Linked DNA regions of Lujinxingia vulgaris. The protein of the gene in region 3 interacts with the protein of the main gene of each other region in a pairwise test. Links are inferred from orthologs where the notes say so. Each region holds a gene or a part of one and is shown on either strand. Other genes may lie near its edges.

Evidence for each region.
Region 1: the proteins of dnaE (region 3) and FRC98_RS14915 interact in binary tests that used the Escherichia coli proteins (3 or more experiments, as listed by UniProt). The link is inferred for Lujinxingia vulgaris from one-to-one orthologs.
Region 2: the proteins of dnaE (region 3) and dnaN interact in binary tests that used the Escherichia coli proteins (3 or more experiments, as listed by UniProt). The link is inferred for Lujinxingia vulgaris from one-to-one orthologs.

Annotation. Positions count from the first base shown.
Region 1 is NZ_VOSM01000007.1:237,001-242,255, forward strand. What follows is about bases 856-3,719. They hold FRC98_RS14915 (pyridoxal phosphate-dependent aminotransferase), read left to right. Parts: upstream 856-1,637; coding sequence 1,638-2,801; downstream 2,802-3,719. Other genes in these bases: FRC98_RS14910 (M42 family metallopeptidase), read left to right, coding at 856-1,629; FRC98_RS14920 (pyruvate carboxylase), read left to right, coding at 3,589-3,719. Also shown: pssA (CDP-diacylglycerol--serine O-phosphatidyltransferase), read left to right, coding at 1-113; FRC98_RS22060 (hypothetical protein), read right to left, coding at 201-329; more of FRC98_RS14910, read left to right, coding at 598-855; more of FRC98_RS14920, read left to right, coding at 3,720-5,255. UniProt on the Escherichia coli protein: Shows aminotransferase activity with methionine and histidine as substrates, and to a lesser extent also with phenylalanine.
Region 2 is NZ_VOSM01000012.1:1,391-6,760, forward strand. The notes cover bases 1,387-4,365. They hold dnaN (DNA polymerase III subunit beta), read left to right. Parts: upstream 1,387-2,303; coding sequence 2,304-3,428; downstream 3,429-4,365. Other genes in these bases: FRC98_RS17980 (hypothetical protein), read right to left, coding at 1,387-1,680; recF (DNA replication/repair protein RecF), read left to right, coding at 3,595-4,365. In the rest of the region: FRC98_RS17975 (hypothetical protein), read right to left, coding at 19-1,197; more of FRC98_RS17980, read right to left, coding at 1,381-1,386; more of recF, read left to right, coding at 4,366-4,743; FRC98_RS17995 (class I SAM-dependent RNA methyltransferase), read left to right, coding at 5,329-5,370. UniProt on the Escherichia coli protein: Confers DNA tethering and processivity to DNA polymerases and other proteins. Acts as a clamp, forming a ring around DNA (a reaction catalyzed by the clamp-loading complex) which diffuses in an ATP-independent manner freely and bidirectionally along dsDNA.
Region 3 is NZ_VOSM01000001.1:59,914-66,440, forward strand. What follows is about bases 1,563-5,698. They hold dnaE (DNA polymerase III subunit alpha), read left to right. Parts: upstream 1,563-1,931; coding sequence 1,932-5,498; downstream 5,499-5,698. Other genes in these bases: FRC98_RS00250 (CBS domain-containing protein), read left to right, coding at 1,563-1,625. In the rest of the region: more of FRC98_RS00250, read left to right, coding at 1-1,562; recombinase RecA, read left to right, coding at 5,832-6,527. UniProt on the Escherichia coli protein: DNA polymerase III is a complex, multichain enzyme responsible for most of the replicative synthesis in bacteria. This DNA polymerase also exhibits 3' to 5' exonuclease activity. The alpha chain is the DNA polymerase catalytic subunit.

The DNA.
Region 1 (5,255 bases), on a different replicon or contig from region 3:
GGGGGGGCGACCTGCAGCTTCTCGGCTGGGGCTTTCACCCCCTGGTGCTTCTCTTCGGCCTGAGCGGCAGCGCCATGATCAGCACGCATCTGCGCATCAAAAAGATCGGCTGAAGGTCGCTCGCCAACCTCCGCAGCAGACACAAAAAAAACGCCGAGACGATCGCATCGTCTCGGCGTTTTTTTTCGACATCTGTCGGCTTAGAGGTGGGCCATGTACTTGCTGATCAGAATGATCGCGGCCACACCAAAGCAGATGCCCACGGTGACCACCGGAACCCAGGGTGCCTGGTGGATGGGGCCATCATGTTCGTCGTGATTTTCAGCCATGTTGTGCTCCTTTAACGCGCGATGCCCTTATGGGGCGATTGAGTTGATGCGGCTCAGGCGGCGGCATCTTTGCCAGAGGCACAGGGATTGTAAAGGAAAATCCGGCCGCGGGCCTGCGGCAGATCAGCGCGCTTCAGGCGTGGGCGAGCCGGCCGGCGCCTTGTACCGGCCGGGCGCTGGTAGTACAAGGCGACCTCCCGCCGGTGCGCTCCCCTCTGGCGCGCGCTCTGACTCCTTTTCTGTATCGCTGTGCGAAGTGAGGCTGTAGATGGATCTTCTCAAAGTACTCTCCGAGATGCCCGGTGCCCCGGGTCGTGAAGAGCTGGTGCGCGAGTTTATCGAGTCCAAGGTCAAAGGCCTGGCCGATGAGATCACCACCGACGCGATGGGCAACCTGATCTGCCGCAAGAAGCCGGCCGAGGGTGCCACCGACGTCCAGAAGGTGATGATCGCCTGCCATATGGACGAGATCGCCTTCTACGTGCGCCTGATCGACGACAAGGGCTTCATTCGCCTGCACAACGCCGGCGGCTTTGATAACCGCAACCTCTTCGCGCGCCGCGTGCGCATCCAGACCCGCGACGGCGAGGTCATCGAAGGCGTGATGAACCCCGGTGGACGCCCGATTCATATCGCCGCGCCCGAAGATCGCACCAAGATCCCCAAGATGGCCGAGTTCTTTGTGGACACCGGCCTCGATAAAGACACCGTCACCGCCAAAATCCGCCCGGGCGACCCGGTGACGCTGGTGCAGGAGTTCAGCGAGCTCGGTGAGATGGTCACCGGCAAATGCCTCGACAACCGCGTGGCCTGCTGGGTAGGCGTGCGCCTGCTTGAGCGTCTGCAGGCCAGCGAGAACTACGACATCTACGTGGTCTTCACCGTGCAGGAAGAGGTCGGGCTTCGCGGCGCGATCACCAGCGGCTACGCCATCGAGCCGGACATCTCCATCGCCATCGACACCACCCTGGCCGTCGACACCCCCGGGGTCCCGGGCGAAGAGCAGATCACGGAGCTGGGCAAGGGCGTGGCCATCAAGATCCTCGACGGCTACACCATCAGCAACAAAGAGCTCGTCGACACCTTCGTCGATCTGGCTGAGTCCGAAGGCATCACCCACCAGTACGAAGTTCTGCCGATGGGCGGCACCGACGCCGGCGCCATGCAACGCGCCCGCGCCGGCAGCCGCGCCATCACCTTGAGCGTGCCCACCCGCTACATTCACACCGTCACCGAGATGGTCCACAAGGGCGACCTCCGCGCCACCCTGGACCTTCTGGCGGCCTACCTCAGCAAGTGAGTCTGTCGATGAGTACTCAGGATTTTCGCAGCGAACGCATTGGCTTTTTGCAGCAGTCCGAGATCCGGGCGATGACCCGCGAATGCAACCGCCTCGGCGGCATCAACCTGGGCCAGGGCGTCTGCCCCTTGCCCTCGCCGCCCGAGCTTTTAGAGGCCGCGGCCCAGGCGGTGCGCGAAGACCTGAGCACCTACAGCCGCTTCGACGGCGTGGACGAGCTGCGCCACGCCGTCGCCAGAAAACTCAAGCGCTACAACAAGATCGACGTCGACCCGGAGACCGAGCTCGTCACCACCATCGGCTCGGCCGGCGCGTTTATCTGCGCGCTGCAGGGGCTCTTTAACCCGGGCGATGAGATCATCGTCTTTGAACCCTTTTACGGCTACCACGTCAACGCCATCCGCGTGGCCGGCTGCGTGCCGAAAGTCATCACGATGAAGGCGCCGGACTGGTCCTTCGATCCGGAAGATCTGGAGCGCCTGCGCACCGACCGCACCCGCGCCGTGCTCGTCAACACCCCCGGAAACCCCAGCGGCAAAGTCTTCAGCCGGGACGAACTCGGGGTCATCGCCGATTTTTGCAAAACCCACGATCTGCTCGGCATCACCGACGAGATCTACGAGTACCTCGTCTACGACGGCCAGGAGCACGTCAGCCTGGCCACGCTCCCGGGAATGTTCGAGCGTACGATCACCATGTCGGGGTTTTCCAAAACCTTCGCCATCACCGGCTGGCGCCTGGGCTACGTGGCCGCGCCCGCGCACCTGGCCGGCCCGATGGGCCTTGTGAACGATCTTTTCTACATCTGCGCCCCCACGCCCCTGCAACACGGCCTGGCCCGCGCCCTGGAAGTCATCGGCGACGATTACTTCGACGACATCCGCAAAAAGTACAAAGCCAACCGCGATCTCTTCTGCGACGCGCTCGTCCAGGCCGGGCTGACCCCCCACGTCCCCGAGGGCTCCTACTACATCCTCACCGACGTGAGCCGCTTCCGTCTCAACGACGCCCGCGCCTCGGCGATGCATATCCTCGAAAAGGCCGGCGTCGCCTCGGTCGCCGGCTCCGCCTTCTTCGCCACCGACGGCGGCCGCAACCTCGTACGTTTCTGCGTCGCCCAACCCCGCGAGGTCGTCGAACAAGCCGCCGAACGCATCCAGGTTTTTCGCTAATGGATCAGGTGGGCGCTGCCGCTCCCAGAGGTGCATAACGACGATGGCGAGCCGTTTTTTTGGTCATGGGCTGGGAGTCGGCTGCCGCGCCGATGGCTGAGTTGTCGATTTACCCGGGTAAAAGGGGAGGTAAGGAGTCTGAGTTGTCGATTTACCCGGGTAAAACGAGAGGTAAGGGGGCTGAGTAGGCGATCTGGCCAGGTAAAACGAGAGGTAAGGGGTCTGAGTTGCCGATTTACCTGAGTAAAACGCGAGGTAAGGGGTCTGAGCTGGCGATCTGGCCAGGTAAAAGGGGAGGTAAGGAGGCTGAGTTGGCGATTTACCTGAGTAGAATCGCAGCTAAGGGGTCTGAGTTGCCGATCTGTTGTGAACAGAACGCGAGCTAAGGGGTCTGAGTTGCCGATCTGTTGCGAACAGAACGCGAGCTAAGGGGTCTGAGTTGCCGTTCTGTTGTGAACAGAACGAGAGCTAAGGGGGCTGAGTAGCCGTTCTGTTGCGAACAGAACGCGAGCTAAGCAGTCCGAGTCGGCGATCGAGCGCTCAAGAACGGGAGGTAAGATACCTGGTCCATGGCCCTGATCGATCACACAGCCCTCCCTGATTAAAAGATCCTGATCAAAAAAACAGCAAAAGGCTCGCCGCCGGAGGGTTGGTGATGAGAGTTGGGGGCATGACGCGACGCGTCGGGTGGGCTATGGTCTGGGGGAGAATGACAGATGAACGGATAGGCGCGAGCGGTCGGCGTTTTTGCTGAATGAGACTCCTTTTTGAGTGAGGTTGTGCGGCTATGGCGAGAGAGATTCGTAATGTGTTGGCGGCGAACCGCGGGGAGATCGCGGTTCGAATCTTTCGGGCGTGCACGGAGCTGGGGCTCGCGACGACGGCGATCTACAGCTTTGAAGATCGGCTGGCGATCCACCGCTACAAGGCCGATCGGGCCTATCAGATTGGCGAGGAAGGAAAGCCGGTGGAGGCGTACCTGGATGGGGACGCGATCATTGAGCTGGCGCTGGCCAAGGGGGTCGACGCGATTCACCCGGGCTACGGGTTCTTGAGCGAGAACGCCGACTTTGCGCAGAAGGTGATTGAGGCGGGTTTGGTGTGGATCGGGCCGCCACCGGAGGTGATGCGGGCGCTGGGCGACAAGCTGGCCGCGCGGGAGGTGGCCAAACGCGCCGGGGTGCCGGTGGTGCCCGGGAGTGGCGGGGCGGTGCAGACCGAGGAGGAGGCGCTGCAGGCCGCGACCAGCATCGGCTATCCGCTGCTGGTGAAGGCCGCCCACGGCGGGGGCGGCCGTGGGATGCGCGTGGTCAACCAGGAGAGCGAGCTTGTGGAGGCGGTGCGCTCAGCGCGCAGCGAGTCGCAGGCGGCCTTTGGGAGCCCCTCGGTGTTTCTGGAGCGCTATGTGGTGAACCCGCGCCATATCGAGGTGCAGCTTTTAGGCGATACCCACGGCAACGTGGTGCACCTCTTTGAGCGCGACTGCTCGGTGCAGCGGCGCATGCAGAAGATCGTGGAGCTTGCGCCGGCGCCCAATCTCGCTGACGAGGTGCGCGAGAAGCTCTACGAGTACAGCCTGCGCCTGGCCGAGGAGGTGGGCTACAGCAGCGCGGGCACCGTGGAGTTTCTGGTCGAGGAGCGTGAGGGGAGCTTTGAGATCTACTTCATCGAGGTGAACACCCGCATTCAGGTTGAGCATACGGTCACCGAGATGATCACCGGCCGCGACCTGATTCAGGCGATGATTCGGGTGGCCGAGGGCGCGAAGCTCAGCGACGCGAGCATCGGCATTGAGGGGCAGGAGGCCATCAAGCGCAAAGGTCAGGCCATTCAGGCGCGGGTGACCACCGAGGATCCGGAGCGCAATTTTGCGCCGGACTCCGGGCGCATCATCACCTACCGCTCGGCGGCCGGCCACGGCATCCGCCTGGACGCCGGAGTGGGGGGCTCGGGCTCCGAGATTTTGCCCTTTTACGACTCGATGCTGGTGAAGGTCTCGGCATGGGGGCAGGACCTTGGCGAAGCGGCGAGGCGGCTGGACCGCAGTCTGGCGGAGTTTCGTATTCGCGGCGTGAAGACGAACCTCCCCTTTTTGCAGCGGGTGGTGCGCCACGAGCAGTTTTTGTCGGGCGATACCCACACACGCTTCATCGACGAGACGCCCCAGCTCTTTGTGTACCCGCCGCGTCGCGACCGGGGCACCAAGGCCCTGATGGCGCTGGGCGACATCACCGTCAACGGACCGCCCGGCAGCACCACACGCTTTGCCCGACCGCAGCCGCTGATCGTGCCGAAGGCACCGAAGATCAAAGGCAAGCCCCCCACAAGCCCCGCCTTCGCGGTCTTTGAGCAGGAGGGGGCCGAGGGGCTTTCCAAATGGATCCGCAACCAGGAGGCGCTGCTCGTCACCGATACGACCTTCCGCGATGCGCATCAGTCGCTGCTGGCGACGCG
Region 2 (5,370 bases), on a different replicon or contig from region 3:
CTCGGGCTGGTTTGCGGCTCAACGCGCATCGCTAAACGCCTGGCGGCAGGGCTCCGGCACCGGATAGCGGGTGCTATAAGAGCACCGCACCAGCACCTCCTCCTCTGCCTCTTGCACTATTGCCAGATGCAAGATCTCACCGGGCTCATCGCGCACTCCTTTGTACTCGACCCGGTGGCAGGTCGTGGCCTGTCCGGCAAGCTCGCAGGGTCCGGTGGTATGCGGATTATGAAACCCGGGGATGCCACCATCATCGGTCCACACCGCGATCGTCTCGTTGAGCTTGTTGTCGAGGTCTTCACGATCGCCAGGGGTCCACGAGAGATGGCCGGTCATGCAGTCGATCCGTCCCGGATGCGAAAAGTAGCAGTCCCCCTCACTCTCCAGCGTCCACCCCAGCACCTCAATTTTTGTGGAAAACGCCTTTCCAAAAGGCAGCTCCTCGGCTGAGCTCAGCGCCTCAAAGACACGCAGGCATTCGGCCCGGTCCAGCTGCCCATCCTCAACGCAGAGCATCCCGATGGCTCCCAACGCCGAGTCGGCCGCGGCGTACATCCCCTCGGCCACAACCTCCCCTTCTTCATCGGGCGCCGACAGGCCAAACCCCTGATCCCGGCTCTCCCGAAGCTCAAATTGCATGGCGCGATAGCGCGTCTGGTTCAGACGCACATCACTCACCTTCCCCCAGTACGCGACCTCTTTCGGATGACGTTTCGTGGCCAGCTGCCCGGCATAGGCAAAGCGGCGATCGAAGCTCCCGCGCATCGTGGGGCCCGTCTGCACCAGGTAGTTTTGGTCGGGGCAGTCCACGACCACCCAGCCCGTCACATCATCATCCACCGCGCAGTCCTCAAAGGGCTCGAAGCGGCCGGCCGGATCGTCCGAGGAGGTCGGCGTTGCGACGGGCTGAGCCTCCGCTTGAAGCTCAGGCACGACGTCTTGATCGCCAGGATCGGCCGCACCAGAAGACGCCTCTGCAGTCTCAGCGCTCTCTCCCGCTGAAGAGGACGCCGCCCGGGGCTCGGCGGTCTCCGTCCCGCTTCTCTCAACCTGCGCCCCGGGCACCTCGGAGGGCGCCTGGGACTCTGGCGGATAATGGTGATGGTGGTGAACGGCGCATCCCCCGCTCAGCCACACGATAAGGGTCAGAAATCCGGACGCCGCAGCGCGCCGGGCGGTCCATCGAGCAACAGTCATCGCCAGCCCTGGGGTAAAACGCATAAAAAAGGGTCCACATCGAAGACATCGTCTGTCTACGAGTGGACCCTCCCGGGACGCGCTCTATTCAAGGGATCACAACGCTTTACAGGTTTTCTGCCGGCCAACGTGATCGAAAAAACCCGACCGCAGCCAACGTCGTCCTGATGCGGTTGGCACTGCTCAGAACTCTACGCGATCCCCCGGTGCAAGATTGCCGTCGTACCCCGGATCCTCGGCCTTTTTCTGCCGGGCTTTGCGCGCGTTCCACGCCGCGCTGCCCAGAAAAGCAGGCGCGGCGACCACGCATAAAGGGCACATCACCGTGCCAAAAGCCGCCAGCCCCGCCACGCTCAGCGCTCCCATCGCCCCGCCAAAGAGCGTGTGCTCCCGCGCCCGGCGGCTGTGCTCGCACTCGGGCTCTTCGGCCCCCTTCACGTGGATCCTCGACCCGTCTTCATTCGTCACGTTTCGCTTCACCATCTCTGCCTCCTCAAGTGTTTCAACCATTTCGGGGGCCAGGACCATCATCCGACACCCCACACGCAGCTCTCACTGAGAAAACAACGCCAGCCCCAAGAACCTTCCGCCACGCATATGCACACGCTCACGGGCTTCTTGACCTCAACAGCGCACCCGGATCCCCTGAACAAAACTCCCTGATTCGAAAAATTTGATCTTATTGCGATCGAGATTGGCCCAGAGGGGCTGTGGAAAACTCTGTGCGAAACCCTGTGCTAAAGCTGTTAATCCACAGCTGGAAAACCTGGGGCAAACTCGGCCCTCAGACTCTCCCCACTTCTCCCACACGCTTTCCCCGATCCGAATGTGGATAAATAGTCGAAGTATTTTGGCCCTTTAGCGCACCTCTCCACATTTCCACAGGCCCTACTTCTTCTACGTACCTCAAACACACCAAACCTTTTTTGTCTTCTGGTAGAAGATCCGTGTCTGTGGAAAACCTTCGCACCTCGAAGGGGCGCAAACTCGCGAGTTACAAGGGCGATTAGCACTTGAAACCCTCTCCAACCTGTGGTGGATTGTCAGGGCTTACGAGCCGGGAAATTTTTTTAAAGAACCCAAACCTCTCCGCGGAGACGCGCTCCATGAAGATTCGCATTTCCAGCAAGACGCTCACCGACGAGCTCTTCAAACTTCAAGGCGTCGTCAGCCACCGCAGCACGCTGGCTATCCTGTCCAACGCGCTTCTTGTGGCCGAGGGCAACACGCTGACCCTGCACGCCACCGACCTGGACATCTCCGTGTCCACCTCCTGCGAATGCGAGGTGCTGGAGCCGGGCAAGGTCACCCTGCAGGCCCGCAGCCTCTTCGACATCGTCAAAAACCTCGAAGAAGACACCCTCTCGCTGGAGACCGAGGACAACCACTGGGCCAAGCTCAAGAGCGGCAACGTCAACTGCCGCATCGTCGGCACCCACGCCGATGAGTTCCCCCACCTCCTCGACATCGAGGGCGTGGAGCTCTTCCCCATCGGCACCCGTCGCCTGCTCGACATGATCGACAAGACGCTCTTCAGCGTCTCCACCGACGACGCCCGCGCCAACCTCACCGGTGCCTTCTTCAAGGTCACCAACGAGAAGACGCTCCTGATGGTCTCCACCGACGGCCACCGCCTCTCGAAAATCGAGACGAAGCCCGAAGAATTCGACGCCGGTGGCGACATCCCCTCCGCGCTCAACAAGGGCATCATCATCCCGCGTAAAGGTCTGGCGGAGATCAAACGCACCGTCGATGCGAAGAGCGATGAACTCAGCTTTGGCATCATCGACAACAACATCGTCTTTAAGAGCGGCCCGATGAGCCTCTCGGTGCGCCTGATCGAAGGCAGCTTCCCCGACTTCACCCAGGTTCTGCCCAAAGAGAGCGAGCACCGCGCCGTCGTCGAAAAAGACGTCTTCCAGCAGGCGCTCAAGTTCGTCAGCCTCTTTGCCAGCTCCAAGACCAACAACGTGCGCATCTCGCTGAGCGACGACGGCCTGGAGCTCTACGCCTCCGACCCCGATCGCGGCGAAGCCACCAAGGTCGTCCCGATGCAGTACAGCGGTCAGGCCGTCAAAGCTGGCTTCAACTACCGCTACCTCAACGACGTCGTCAGCGCCCTGGACGGCTCCGAGGTCTCCATCGAGATCATCGACACCCTCTCCCCCACCCTCATCCGCGACACCCAGCGCGACGAGATGCTCTTCGTCGTCATGCCCATGCGCCTCTGATCCTTTTAATCAGGGCAACCAGACCAGTCTGTGCTGGCCAGTCTTTGCTCTGCGGCTTTTTTAGTAAATGAGTTAGTGCGCGCCTCCGACGACCTTCGCCGGGGGCGTTCGCGTTTTCGCGCCCCCCCTGAGCCATAGAGCCCAAGTTCCCCGGGATATATATTCGATGCTTCTGGAAGCCCTCCGACTGCGCGATTTTCGCAACCTGCAGCACGTGATGTTGACGCCCAACCCGCGTTTTAACGTGATTGCCGGTCCCAACGGTCAGGGCAAAACCAACCTCCTGGAAGCCATCTATCTCTTGAGCGCGGTGAAGAGCTTTCGGCCCGGCACGACCAACCGCGCGCTGATTCATTTCGAGCGCACAGAGGCCACCCTGGAAGCCCGCGTGGAGCGCGGCGGCCATGAGCGCCTGGTGCGCCTGGAGATCTCCGAGCGCGGCAAAAAGGTTTTTCTCAATGAGGGGCAAGTCCGCAATATCTCGGACTTTTTCGGCACTCTTAACGTCGTGATCTTCGGGCCGGATGACATCGGCATCCTGCGCGGCTCCCCCTCGGAGCGCCGCCGCTTTATGGACCGCGCCATCTTCAACGCCCACCCCGCCTTTGGCACCGAATCCACCCACTACGAGGACGTGCTCAAGCACCGCAACGCGCTCCTGAAAGAGCCGCGCCAGGACCCGGCGCTGCGCGCGGTCTACGACGAGCAGCTCATCACCTACGGCGCCCAGATCCTGCGCCGCCGCCTGGACTTCATCACCCACTTTCGGCCCGTGCTCACCCGCACGTTTTCGACAATTTTCGACCCCTCGCTTGCCGCCGACCTGCGCTACGCCCCGAGCTGGCTCGCGGAGGGCGAAGATTTTCTGGATGAGGCCGAAGCCCTAAACTCCCCGCAGTATCTGGAACGCGCCCTGGAGCAGGCCTTAAGGCGCACCGAGCGCGACGAACGCGAGCGCGGCTACACGCTCATTGGCCCCCACCGCGACGACCTCCACACCACGCTCGGCGGCCACGACGTGCGCACCTTCGGCAGCCAGGGCCAGACCCGCGCCTTCGTGCTCGCCATGAAAATCGCCGAGATCACCTACCTGGAAGAGCGCTACCACTTCGCCCCCATCCTCCTCCTCGACGACGTCTCCAGCGAGCTCGACCGGCAACGTAACCGCCTGCTCTTCGACTTTCTGCGCAGCCGCACTCAAGGGCAGGTCTTCATCACCACCACCCACCGCGATTTTATTCTGCTGGATGAGAATCTCAGTATTTTTGATGTGCAGGGCGGCCAGGTCATCGAGCGTGTCTCGGACCAGGGGTGATGAACCGAATACATCGCTCAAACGGAGTGTCGGTGCCTTCGCCGGTTAGAACAGTGGCCCCGAAGCGAACAACGCGGCCTTCGCCGGTTGAAACACCCGCGTCGAAGCGAACGACGCGGCCTTCGCCGGTTAAAACACCCGTGTCGAAGCGAACGACGCGGCCTTCGCCGGTTAAAACACCCGTGTCGAAGCGAACGACATAGCCTTCGCCGGTTAAAACACCCGTGTCGGAGCGAACGACACGGCTCCTTCACCATCAAAATACGTCGTCGAAGGGAACGACGCGGCTGTTTTATCCTGAGATAAGCGCGTCGGAGCGAACGACGCGTCTGTTTCAAACCAAAACCATCGCGGCGATGGCTTTGACAGAGCTCTTTTAAAGGGCGAAAGCCTCGTCGAGCCCATCGGCAGAGCATTTTCAAATTGAAAAACCCGTGTCGGGCAGTCCGACACATCTCTTTCACATTGAAAAACCCTTATCGGAGTGCCCGACACAGCAGTTTTAATTTAAAACCATGCCGTCGAAGCGCATCGAATAAGGCGATCGACGCTTTTGAGCCTTCTACGCCTGAAGAGAGCAAAACCATGATTCTGGAGCTTAGCCGGGGATTTCGACACGGCGATGAG
Region 3 (6,527 bases):
TTGAGCTCGTCGACAAGGTCCGCGAGGTGCTGGCCGAGGATAAGGGCCACGTGGCCCTGGCCGGCATCCTGCCCACCCTGCAGAAGAGCGACCTGGGGCTGGACTCGATGACGCCCAACCCGCGCTACCGCATCCTCAACGATGCGCTCAGCCGCCTGCGCGGCGGCGATTATGAGTTTTATATCAAGGGTCAGGACGAGTTCATCGTCAAACACGACTCGGTGATGCTCGAGGCCTGTAACACCTCCTTTCAGGTGCACTTTCAGGTGGGGCCCGAGGAGTTCGCCAAGCTCTACAATGTGGCGCAGGTCGTGTCCGCGCCGGTCACGGCGCTGGCGGCCAACAGCCCGCTGCTCTTTGGAAAACGCCTCTGGCATGAGACGCGCATCGCGCTCTTAGAGCAGTCGATCGACACGCGGCCGACCCGCCATCATATGCGCGACTTAAACCCGCGGGTGACCTTTGGCACCAAGTGGATCGACGACTCCGTGCTGGAGATCTTCCGCGAAGACATCGCCCGCTTCCGCCTGCTTTTTGCCACCGAGCTTGACGAAGATCCCTTTGAGGCGCTGGCCGCAGGCCGCGTGCCCGGGCTCAAGGCACTGTGTCTGCACAACGGCACGGTCTACCGCTGGAACCGCCCCTGCTACGGCATCAGCGAGGGGCGCCCGCACCTGCGCATTGAGAACCGCGTGCTCCCGGCCGGCCCGACTCCGGCCGATGAAGTGGCCAACGCGGCCTTCTGGTTCGGGATGATGGCCGGCGTCGTCGACGCGTATGGGGATATGCGCGAGAAGATGAACTTCGACGACGCGCGCCACAACTTCTTTGCCGCAGCGCGCCACGGCCTCGACGCCCCGATGACCTGGCTCGATGGCAAGTCCGGCACGGTGCGCGAGATCATCGAGTCGACGCTCTTACCGCTTTCCCGCGAGGCGCTCACTCGCCATGGCATCCGCCCGCAGGACGTCGATCGTTACATGGGCATCATTGAGGATCGCGTCGCCACCCGCCGCACCGGCGCGAGCTGGCTTCTCCAGTCGTACTCCGAGCTGGGAAGCAGCCTGACGGCGGGCGAAAAACTCAGCGCGCTGACCGCCGCCACCGTGCGCCGTCAGGAGGCCAACGAACCGGTGCACACCTGGCCGCTGGCCTCGGTGCAGGAGCGCACCACCTGGCGCGACAACTACCTGAAAGTCTCTCAGTACATGACCACCGATCTGATCACGGTGAATGACGGGGAGCTCATCGACCTTGTGGCCAGCGTGATGGACTGGCAGCACCTGCGCCATGTGCCCGTCGAAGATAACGAGCATCGCCTGGTGGGGCTTGTGACGCGTCGCACGATGATGCGCCTGCTGGGAAGCGGCGCGCTGCGCGATGAGGAGCCGGTGCCGGTGAGCCAGATCATGGAGCGCGATGTGATCACGGTCACCCCCGACACCCTCACCCTGGATGCGATCCGACTCATGGGCGAAAAACGCATCTCGTGTTTGCCGGTGGTCGATGGGGAGAAGCTCGTGGGGATCATCACCGAGCGCGACTTTATGGACATCGCCCGCGATCTTCTGGCCGACAAGCTCCGCGGTGAGGAGCCGCCGGCCGAGGCGCAGGCCGCCGAGTAGGCGCGTGGGGTAACAAAGGCAAAAGGTCTGTCGGAGCGCGATGTGGGCGCTCATGGAGGCGGTCGAGCGGAGCTCGGTCGCCTCTTTTTTTTGCGACGTGGCGAAGATCGCCGGCGGGCCGCCGAAGATGCCGGTCGCGTTCCCCGGGGGCGAATTTCGATGCTGACGCGATCGTTTCCCTTAAGGCTTCGGGAAGAGTCCCACCGGGTCCTTTACGCCCCTTAAGCCCGGGGAGTATCATCCGCGCCGATGCCGAGAGGCGGCGCACTCCGATGAGCTTTCCGTGTTTTTTGCCAGGTTTTGCCGATGTCTGACTTCGTTCACCTGCACGTCCACACCCAGTACAGCCTCCTCGACGGGGCGATCCGCATCCCGAAGTTGATGAGCCGCGTCTCCGAGCTGGGCATGGGCGCGGTGGCCATGACCGACCACGGCAACATGTACGGGGCGGTGGACTTTCAGAAGGCGGCGAAGAAGGCCGGGCTCAAGTCGATCATCGGCGTTGAGATGTACATGACATCTCACCCCTACGAAGAGTCCAAGGAGCCGAAGAGCTACCACCTGACGCTGCTCGCGCAGAACCTCACCGGCTACAAAAACCTGATGTACCTCAACTCGATGGGCTGGCTAAACGGCCAGCACGCGCGCACCGGGCTGCCGCGCATCGACTTTGAGCTGCTGGCCGAGCGCAACGAGGGCATCATCTGCCTCTCCGGTGACCTGGGCGGGGAGGTTAATCAGCACATCCTTCGCGGCGATCTCGACGCCGCCCGTGAGGTCGCCGCCCGCTACCGCGAGGTCTTTGGTAAAGATCGCTACTACCTGGAAGTCATGGACAATGCGCTGCCCGAGCAGCGCAAATGCACCCAGGCGATGGTCGAGATCGGCCGGGAGCTCGACATCGAGCTCGTCGCCACCAACGACTGCCACTACCTGGCCCGCGAAGATGCCCGCGCCCACGCCGTGCTCATGTGCATTCAGCTGGGTAAGACCGTCGACATCGATCGCATCATGGAGCACGGCGTCGACCAGCTCTACGTGCGCAGCGCCGAGGAGATGTACGAGGCTTTTGCCGACATCCCGCGCGCCTGTGAGAACACCGTGCGCATCGCCGAGATGTGCGACCTGGAGATCCCGCTCGGTGAGGTCTTCCTGCCGCAGTACGACGTGCCGCAGTCCTTCCGCAACGAGCACGAGGGGGCAGACACCAAGACGATCATCCACGAGTATTTTCGCCACGTGGCCCGCGCCGGGCTTGAGGAGCGTTTTGCGGAGTTCGACGCCCTGGGCGTGAGCTACGACCGCCAGGAGTATGAGGAGCGCCTGGAAGTCGAGATCGGCATCATCTGCCAGATGGACTTTCCGGGCTACTTTCTGATCGTGTGGGACTTCATCGCCTGGTCGCACGAGCACGACATCCCGGTCGGCCCGGGCCGCGGCTCCGGTGCCGGTAGTCTCGTGGCCTACGCGATGCGCATCACCGACATCGACCCGATGCCTTACGATCTTCTCTTCGAGCGCTTCCTCAACCCGGAGCGCGTCTCGATGCCGGACTTCGACATCGACTTCTGCATGAACCGTCGCGGGGAGGTCATCGACTATGTGACCGAGAAGTACGGCTACCATAACGTGGGTCAGATCGTGACCTACGGTCAGCTTAAAGCCCGCGCGGCGATTAAGGATGTGGGACGAGCGCTGAACTTCAGCTACGGGGAGACCGACCGCCTGGCCAAGCTTGTACCGGATGTGCTGGGCATCTCGCTGCAGGAGTCGCTGGATCAGGAAAAACGCCTGCGCGACCTCTGCGAAGAAGACGAGCGGGTCGACACCCTCTTCGACATCGCGCTCTCGCTGGAGAACCTCAACCGCCAGGCGGGCATGCACGCCGCCGGCATCGTGATCTCCGAGACCCCGCTCTGGGACTTCGTGCCGATCTGCCGCGGCGCCAACGGCGAACTGGTGACCCAGTACGCCAAAAACGAGGTCGAAGAGGCCGGCCTTGTGAAGTTCGACTTCCTGGGGCTCAAGACGCTCACGGTGCTGCAGGACGCCATCAAGCTCATCAACCAGCAGCGTGAGGCCCGCGGCGAAGAGCGTTTCGATCTCAACGCCATCCCGCTTGATGATCCGGAGGTCTTTAAGCTGATCTCCGCCGGCAACACCACCGGTGTCTTCCAGCTGGAATCCTCGGGCTTTCAGGAGCTTTTGAAAAAGCTCAAGCCCAACTGTTTTGAAGATATCATCGCCGCGGTGGCCCTCTACCGCCCGGGCCCCCTGGGAAGCGGCATGGTCGATGACTTCATCGACCGCAAGCACGGCAGAAAGCAGGTCGAGTACCCGCACCCCTGGCTCGAAGATGTGCTCAAGCCCACCTACGGGGTCATGGTCTACCAGGAGCAGGTCATGAAGACCGCCCAGGTGATGGCGGGCTACTCGCTGGGCGGCGCCGACCTGCTGCGCCGCGCCATGGGCAAGAAGAAGCCCGAGGTCATGGCCCAGCAGAAAGAGATCTTCGTGGCGGGCGCGCTCGAAAAAGAGGTCGACGAGCAGAAGGCCTCCGACATCTTCGATCTGATGGCCTATTTCGCGGGTTACGGCTTCAACAAGTCGCACTCGGCGGCCTACGGCCTGATCACCTACCAGACGGCGTATCTGAAGACGCACTTCCAGGTGGAGTTTATGGCGGCGCTGATGACCAGCGACCGCGACAACACCGACAAGATCGTGCGTTTTATCAACGAGGCCAAGGGCTTAGGCATCGAGGTGATGCCCCCCGACGTCAACGAGTCTCTGCTCGACTTCAGCGTTGTCGATCAGAAGATCCGCTTCGGGCTCGCGGCCATTAAGGGCGTGGGCGCAGGCGTCATTGAGGTGATCCTGGAGGAGCGCGCGGCCAACGGCCCCTTTGAGAATCTTTATGACTTCTGCAGCCGCGTAGACCTCAAGAAGATCAACAAACGCACCATTGAGGCGCTGGTCAAAAGCGGGGCGTTCGACTCTATCGGACCGGCGATCACCGAGCAGTACATCGGGGAGATCTGCGCGACCCGCGCCTCGATCTTCGCGGCAATCGACACCGCAGTGGAGCGCGGCCAGAAGGCTCAGCACGATAAAGCCGTGGGTCAGTCCAGCCTCTTTGGCATGATGGCCCAGGAGGTGCGCGAAGAGGTGCTCGACGACAGTTATCCGGAGTGCGCCGCCTGGAACGACCGCGAGCTTCTGGAGAACGAGAAGACGCTTCTGGGCTTCTACGTCACCGGCCACCCGCTCGACCGCTTTGAGAGCGAGCTGGGGCTCTACGGGGCCTCCACGACTCATGAGTTGATGACGAACGGCTCGCTGCGAAACCGCGCCAACGTGGCCGTGGCCGGCGTGGTCAGCGCGATGCGCGAGGTGCCGTTGAAGAGCGGTGACGGGCGCATGGGCTTTATCACCATTGAAGATAAGACCGGTGAGATTGAGGCGATCGCGTTTAGCTCGGTCTACGCCGAGGCCGAAGAGGTGATTAAGAGCGGTGAACCCCTCCTCATCAAGGGCCAGATCCAGGAGGAGGGCGACCCGGAAAACCGCACTCGCCGCATTCGCCTGGAGTCGGCGTCGACGCTGGAGTCGGAGCGCGAGTCGAAGGTGCGCCAGGTCATCGTGGAGATCGGCGTGGAGCAGGTCACCAACGGCCAGCTCAAAGAGCTGCAAAAGGTGCTCGCTGCGAACTCCGGGCATTGCCGCACGACGCTCGTCTTTAAGAAACAGACCGCCCAGGGCGTCGGGGAGGCGCAGGTGGTGCTTCCGGTCGACTTTGCGACCCGCCCCACCGACGGGTTGCTGATGTCGATCGAGCGGCTCTTTGGCAGAAAATCAGTGCGATTGAGCTAAAATTCGCATTTGCCGCGTGCGCAGAAATCCCGCGTGGTTCAAGCTCGAAGTCGCCATCGGAGAGCGCGCCTGAAAAGGCGCGCTCATTTTTTTTTCATCATTCAGGAAAGATCCGGGCGCGGCGAACGATAATAAACGTGCGGCCGGGAGGGTGTTTGGATGTATTTATGATCGTATCGCGAGCCGTTAAGACCTGTTGACGGGGGGCGTCGGGGTGACTATACACGTGTTTAGTGTTCGGGTGTGCAGGGGAGCCCGACCTCGTCAACGGACCGATTCAGACTTCGCTCGCCAGCCATGGAGGTTGGGGGGCCACTCTTTGGAGATAGCGATATGTCGACCGATAAGAGCAACAAAGACAAGGCGTTGGACCTGACGGTTAAGGCGATCGAGAAGCAGTTCGGCAAGGGCTCGATCATGCGCCTGGGCACCGACGATGCGCTGGTGCGCGTGGAGAACCCGATCTCCACCGGCTCCATCTCGCTGGACATCGCGCTCGGGGTTGGCGGCTACCCGCGCGGCCGCGTCATCGAGATTTATGGGCCGGAGTCCTCTGGTAAGACGACGCTGACCCTGCACGCGCTGGCTGCGGCGCAGCGCGCCGGCGGTGTGGCGGCGTTCATCGACGCGGAGCACGCCCTCGACGTCAAATACGCCCAGGCGCTGGGCGTGAACATCGAAGAGCTGCTGGTGAGCCAGCCCGATACCGGTGAGCAGGCGCTTGAGATCGTGGACATGCTGGTGCGCTCCAACGCCATCGACCTGCTGGTCGTCGACTCGGTCGCCGCGCTTACCCCGCGCGCCGAGATCGAAGGTGAGATGGGCGACTCGCACATGGGTCTGCAGGCGCGTCTGATGAGCCAGGCGCTGCGTAAGCTTACCGGCACGATCGCCAAGTCGCGCACCTGCGTGATCTTCATTAACCAGATCCGTATGAAGATCGGCGTGATGTTCGGCAACCCCGAGACCACCACCGGTGGTAACGCGCTCAAATTCTACTCCTCGGTGCGTATGGACATCCGCCGCATC